Regions from separate parts of the Thioalkalivibrio sp. ALE12 genome, predicted to be linked through region 2. Evidence: riboswitches for the same ligand, from Rfam matches in the RefSeq annotation. Region 2 holds a riboswitch; the other holds the start of a gene.
What was found. A riboswitch is a leader RNA that binds a small molecule or an ion and turns the genes downstream of it on or off. The one in region 2 is predicted to bind cobalamin.

Region 1 (3,419 bases), 290 kb from region 2:
CCCTGCATGCTTTGCTGGCGGAAGCGCTGGAAGGCCTCGGTGGCGTCTACTGTGGCCGGGTTGTCCATCGTCTCGCTGTAGTCTTTGCCCCAGGGGCCGGGCATGGGGAGCGTCACCTCGTCGCCATGGGCGCCGGTGGCAGCAAGCAGGAACAGGACAAGGCCGGCGATCCGGAGGGCCGGTGTAAAGGGGGTTCGAGTCATGTCGGATCTCCTTTCCAGTGTCAGAAGCGGAATTGGTGCTGCAAGTGCAGCTCCCAGTCCGAAGTGCCGGCGTCGCGGTCCAGCCACATCAATTGGGTTTTTTGTCGCTGGCCGCGGTGGTACCAGTTGAGGCCGGCGCCCCGCTCGCGCTGCCAGCGCTCGTCGGTGCCGAGGTCGTCGCCGGCGTCGTGGCGCAGCACAGCGTGGCGCGCGGCAACCTCTAGCCCCTCCCAGGGCAGTGCCTGAGCCAGCTCGAGTTCGGCGCCCAAGTCGTGGTATGCGGGGCCGTGATCGGGCGATACGTCGCGGCGGAAGGCGGCGAATGAAATGGCGGTGCGGGCAAACTTGACGACGCTGTCGGCCGTTGCGGTGACCCAGTCGGCGCGTTGCTGATTTACCTGGTTCTCCCGCCCGCGAGTCCAGTCGCGCAGGTGATTGCGGTTCGCCGCCTGCAGGCCGACGCCGTGGGCCACTGTATGCTCGACCGGCTTGCCGACGGTCGTGTTGTCGCGTGGAAGGGTGCCTACCGGTGCCCAGGCCCCCCGAGCGCTGAACAGGTGGCCGGAGGTGGACGGTCGGTCATCCCGCTGGTCAAGGCGGCCGCGACCATCAAACACGCCGATGGCCCAGGCCCGGTCGTCGCCGTCGCCCCCCAGTAGGGTGACGCCGGTATCGCGTCCAGCCGGGACCTCGAACTGATTCCCCGCGATGCTCAATTCGGTGAACAGCCGGTTGGGGCCACCGATGTCCCGCGGCAGGCCGAAGGGCACGGTGAACTGGCCGGCGCGCAGGTCGAGGGACTCGGTCAGTGCGTATTGGAGCCAGACATCGCGCATCGAGAGCTCGCCGCTGCTGAAGTCGGGCTGCAGGCGAAAACTAAGATCGGGGTGGAAGAGGGTGCCCGTCGTGTCCAGCCAGGCACGGCGAAAGTCGAATTCGGTGGTGGTTCCCTCGTCGACCCGCTCGATGGCGTAGCGGCCCTGGATGAGCGGGTCCAGGGTGATGGCGAAGCCGTCGGCTTCGCTGCCGAACTCGAACTGTGCCTGGAGGGGGGAAGCCCCGCCACTGGCGATCAACAGGCCGAGAAGGGTCGGGGCCGGAGCCAGGAGTGGCGGCCGGCCGGGTCGTCGGGTCGGTTTGTTCAAGGTCATTCTCCCTGGGACGCACACCCCGTGCGCCGTGGATGGAACGACGCTGGGTGGGCCAGGGGAGGTCGGGGACTATAGACACAGCAAGCCCGACCCGACCGCTTGCCCGCCGCAGCGTCAGGTTTCCTCCTGGCCGGTCTCCGGACTCGTGAAGCGGGCGGGGGTGCCCGGGCGGATCGCCTTCCCACACCGAATTGCGGCGCAGTGGTTGTTGATCCGTTGTCTTCACCTACCGTTGCGGGGGCAGTGCCGGCATTGCGAACGGCAGTTCGCGCACCGGCTTCCCGATTATCCCCGGCGATGGAACGCCAGGGCACCTGGAGGCGGGGCGAAGGGTACTGGGGTGCAAACAGGCTGGCAAGAAGAGCGTTTGATGAGCGACCAACCGCAGTGATTGATCTGGATCAACGGGAGCGCTGATTTCGCTGGTCGATCGAATACCGGGTCGATAGGGTGGGATTCAGGTGATTTGGACCGAGTCTATATCGGTCTTCGCCGACACCGATCCAATTTCAGGGAGACTTTGCCATGATCCGAGGTTCTTATCTTCGCAGCGCCATCTTTTCGGCCTGCACCGCCCTGGCGCTGGGCGTGGCCGCGCCCGCCGTGGCGGATACTGATTACTCGCAGTATCGCGATGTGTTCGAGCCGCTGCCGGCGCTGCCGCCGATCCCGGCGGACAACTCGATGACCAAGGAGAAGATCGAGCTGGGCAAGATGCTGTTCTTCGAGCCGCGCATCTCCAGCTCCGGCGTGATCTCCTGCGCGACCTGCCACAACCCGGCGCTGGGCTGGGCGGACCGCATCCCGCGCGCGGTAGGCCATGACGGCCAGGTTGGCGAGCGCAATACCCCGACCGTGCTGAATTCCGGCTTCTTCACCGCGCAGTTCTGGGATGGCCGAGAGGACGACCTGGAGGGGCAGGCCCTGGGCCCGATCCAGGACGCGATCGAGATGGCGATGCCGCTGGAGGATGCGATCGCCCGCCTGGAGGAGTTCAATGAGTACCAGGAGAAATTCGAGGCCGCCTATCCCGACTATGACGGCGACAACGTGATCAATACCGACCACGTGGCCAAGGCGCTGGCGACGTTCCAGCGTACGCTGAACACCCCGAACTCGCCGCTGGATCGCTGGCTGGCCGGGGATGAGGGCGCGATGAGCGAGCAGCAGATGCGCGGGATGAAACTGTTCGCCGACAACGGCTGCGTGGCCTGTCACCGTGGGCCGGCGCTGACCGACAGCAACTTCCACCGTATCCAGGTGCCGGGTTCGGAGGACGAGGGCCGCTACCTGGTCACGGGTGAGGAGAGCGACCGGTTTGCGTTCAAGACCCCGACCCTGCGCAACGTGGCCCTGACCTACCCCTACATGAACAACGGGGAGACCGCCACGCTGGAAGAGGCGATCCGCATCATGGGCGAGGAAATGCTGGGGCAGGACTTCAGCGATGACGAGGTCGCGGATATCGAGGCCTTCATGCACGCGCTGACCGGCGACATGCCGCAGTTCGAGATTCCTGCGCTGCCGTAACCGGCCGCATCGGAATCGAATGCGCCAGCCCCCCTCCGGAAACGGAGGGGGGCTTTTTGATGGTGTGGTACAGATCTATTCCACGGTAATCGTGATCTTCTCGGAGACAACGGGCGGGTCGAAGCTGATGTGACGGTAGTCCATGAACAGCAGTTGCAGGGCGTATTCGCCGGGTTCCAGTTCCAGCTCGCCCTCGGTCTGCCCGCCGCCGAAATGGCGCTTGTGGTCGGAGAAGGGCAGCGAGGCGTCCAGGTCCACCTCGTCGAGCGGCTTGTTCACCAGCAGGTGGTGGTGGCCGGTGTTGTCCATCTCCACACCGGCCGGGGCGACACCCATGCCGCGCAGGCCCATCTGGACCCGCACCGGGCTTTCGAGCGTTTCGCCATCCTGCGGGCTGATGAAATAGACCTTCGCGCCATCCGGCGGCGCGATGCGGTCGCTGCCCATGGCACTTCCGGCCAGCGCGAGGCCTCCCGTCAGCACGAGCAGTGTGGAGAGCCGAGTAAGAGCGGTATTCATGGGTACTCCTTGGGCC
Region 2 (3,419 bases):
TCACCCCCATCACGATGAACGCCATCCAGATCGCCAGCGCCCGGTCCACCAGCGCCACCGCCTGGCGAATGCCCGCGGCATCGGCCAGGCGGCCCATGCCCAGACGCGGACGCCACTCGCGCTGGCCGCCATAGGGCGCCGGGCCGCCCAGCACCACGCCCAGCGCACCGGCCCCAGCGGCCATCACCGGCCCGGCATTCGGGCTCTTCCATCCGGCGGCCTGTTCACGCCAGCACTGCAATGCGTCCCGCCCGCGCCCCGCCAGGGCATAGGCCAGGGCCGTCAGACGCGCCGGGATCAGGTTCATGGCGTCATCCAGCCGCGCGGCCGCCCAGCCGAACGTGGCATACCGCTCGTTACGGTACCCCCACATCGCATCCAGGGTATTGACCAGCCGGTAGGCCACCACGCCTGGTGCCCCGGCGACCAGGAACCAGAAGATCGTGGCAAACAGCGCATCGTTGCCGTTCTCCAGGACCGACTCGATGGTCGCCCCGCTCACCCCGCGCACGTCCAGGGCCTCCGTGTCCCGACTGACCAGCATCCCCACGCCCGTGCGGGCACCGTGCAAATCATCCGTCTCCAGGGCCCGCGCGACCACCTCGGCGTGTTCGTCCAGGCTGCGCCAGCCAATCGCCAGGGTCAGGATCGCCAGCGACAGCAACCAGCCCCAGGCCAGCGACGCCCCCAGAGCGGCCAGCGCCACCCATGGCAGGACCAACGCCGCGAGCAGCAACGCCCCGCGCAGGCGACTGGGCGCATGCCAGCGGGACTCGGCCCAGGCCGCCAGCCGACCGAACCCGGCCAGCGGGTGGAATCGCCGCGGATCGCCGAACAAGCGATCGAGGATCAGGGCGCCCATCAGGATCAGGAAGGCGCTCATGCGCTGTCGGATCCGGTCCGTTCGTCCGCCCCGTTTCCGGCGCCTGCCGCATCCGGGTCGGCTGCCAGCTCGCCGGGCACGCCCCAGCGATCCTGAAAGACCAGTTCTTCCAGGGGCCGCCGACGATCCCAGCCCGCGGTCTCCAGCATTGGCCGGTCGTAGAAACGCTCCACATGGCCGAGGCACAGCACCGCGATCGGATAGCCGCCCTCCGGCATGTCCAGCTGCCGCGCCAGCCAGTCCGGATCGAACAGCGAGACCCAGCCCATGCCCAGCCCCTCCGCGCGGGCCGCCAGCCACAGGTTCTGAATCGCGCAGGCCGCCGAGCACAGGTCCATCTCCGGTAGCGTACGGCGCCCCAGCACATAGCGTTCGCGGCCGTCGGTCAGGGCCACGACCAGCAACTCCCCCGCCTCGCGGATCCCTTCCAGCTTCAGGCGGTGCACCTCCGCCGCGCGCTCCCCGCAGGCCTCGGCGGTGCGGGCCTGCTCGTCCGCGGCGTGGGCATGCAGGGCCTCGCGCAGCGCCGGATCGGTTACCCGCAGGAAGCGCCAGGGCTGCATGTACCCGACGCTGGGCGCGCGGTGGGCGGCCTCCAGCAGCCGGCGCAGCGTAGCGCCATCCACCGGATCCGGGCGGAAATGGCGCATGTCGCGGCGTTCCCCGATCACGCGATAAACCGCCTCGCGCTCGGCCGAGGCGAACGCGTTCGGATGCCCTTCTTTCGGTTTGGGGTCTGGGTTCGTCATGCGTTTCCGTCGGGGCGACGGCACGGCGAAACCACGAAGGAACGGGCACCGCAGATGGTGCCCGTGCCCTCGATCGTTGCCCGCCGCACGATCGCAGGATGCGTCATCACCAGGCCGGTCTCCGGGCTCGCGAGCGTCGGCGGCTGCCGATGCCACAGACGCCTTCCCGTGACCCGTGGGGGCACAGTGGCCAAGCCTGCGGTGTGGTTCGCCGCTCACTTACCGTTGCGGGGGCAGCGCCGGATTTGCACCGGCTTCCCGTTTCACCTGCGCATTGCAGGCACCTGATTCAAGCCGCCGTATGATACGCGTTCGGCGCGCCCCCGACCAATTTGGGCACCAAACCATCTTGCCCATGCTGCTATGATGAAACGCTTTTGCGGCTTGCGCGCACTACCGCAGACGTCCTCCATTCGACCTCGCAACAGCGCCACAACCACCGGATTTTTATGAATTTCAAGACCCTCGGACGCTCCTCCGCCCTGCTCGTCGCGACGTTGCTTTGCACGGCGCCGGCACTGGCCGACCCGGTCTCGGTGACCGACGATGACGGTCACGAGATCCGGCTGGAACAACCCGCCGAGCGTATCGTCAGCCTCGCCCCGCATATCACGGAGGTCCTGTTCGCCGTCGGGGCCGGCGACAAGCTGGTGGGCGCGACCCAGCACAGCGACTTCCCGCCGGAGGCGGAGATGCTTCCCCGGGTGGGCGGCTACAGCCGCATCGATATGGAGCGCGTCGTGCAGCTCGATCCGGACCTGGTCGTTGCCTGGCGCAGCGGAAACTCGCAATCCCAGATCGAACACCTGCGCGAGCTCGGCTTCCACGTCTACGTGTCGGAGCCCCGCAGCTTCGACGGCGTGGCCGCCAGCATGCGCCGCATGGCACAGCTCGCCGGCACCGAGACGCAGGGCGACGCGGCCGTGCAGGCCTTCGAGGAGGCGATCGACACCCTGCGCCAGGACTACGCCGAGCGCGACCCGGTACGCCTGTTCTATCAGGTGTGGGAACAGCCCCTGATGACGGTGAACGACGACCACCTGATCAGCGAGGCGATCCGCCTGTGCGGCGGGGTAAACGTATTCGGCCACCTGGATCGCCTGGTCCCGCGCATGGATCGCGAGGCGGTCATCGAGGCCGATCCGGAGGTCATCATTGGCGGCGGCATGGGCGAGGATCGCCCCGACTGGGTCATCGCCTGGACGCAATGGGAGGACATGACCGCGGTCCAGCGCGACAACCTGTTCTTCATCCCGCCGTCCCTGCTGCAGCGCCATACCCCGCGCATCGCCGAGGGCACCCGCCTGATGTGCGAGGAGCTCGAGCGGGCGCGCCTGCGCCGGGCGGACTGACCCCTCGTGACCCGCGCCTTCCTCCTTGCCGCCGCGGTCCTGCTGCCGGCGTCGCTGCTGGCGGTGCTGATCGCGCTGGCCTTCGGCAGTGTCGCGATCGCGCCCGGCGACCTGCTGGCGGTGATGCTCGGCGAGGGTAGCCGCCTGCACGACACGCTGGTGCTGGAGCTGCGCCTGCCGCGCGCCCTGGCGGCCTTTGCCGCAGGCGGGTTGCTGGGTCTGGCCGGCGCGCTGATGCAGGTGCTGCTGCGCAACCCGCTGGCCGATCCCTACGTGCTGGGCCTCTCCGGCGGCGCCTCCGTCGGCGCCCTGCTGGCGATGCTCGCGGGCCTGTCGATGTTCTCCGTCTCGCTGGCCGCGTTCGCCGGTGCCCTCCTGTCCACGGTGATCGTGTTCGGCCTGGCGCACGGTACCGGCAGCTGGACCCCCACGCGC

Region 1: linked by a shared signal. The riboswitch ahead of F614_RS0102555 (porin) and the one ahead of bluB (5,6-dimethylbenzimidazole synthase) in region 2 are both predicted to bind cobalamin.

Annotation. Positions count from the first base shown of each region.
Region 1 covers NZ_KB905905.1:555,627-559,045, reverse strand. The annotation lists gene F614_RS0102560 (cytochrome c) at 1-203, opposite strand, end outside; gene F614_RS0102555 (porin) at 224-1,354, opposite strand; cobalamin riboswitch at 1,465-1,687, opposite strand; gene F614_RS0102550 (cytochrome-c peroxidase) at 1,880-2,884, shown strand; gene F614_RS0102545 (DUF4399 domain-containing protein) at 2,960-3,403, opposite strand.
Region 2 covers NZ_KB905905.1:264,380-267,798, forward strand. The annotation lists gene cbiB (adenosylcobinamide-phosphate synthase CbiB) at 1-883, opposite strand, end outside; gene bluB (5,6-dimethylbenzimidazole synthase) at 880-1,632, opposite strand; cobalamin riboswitch at 1,727-1,935, opposite strand; gene F614_RS0101265 (cobalamin-binding protein) at 2,082-2,984, shown strand; gene F614_RS0101270 (iron ABC transporter permease) at 2,991-3,419, shown strand, end outside.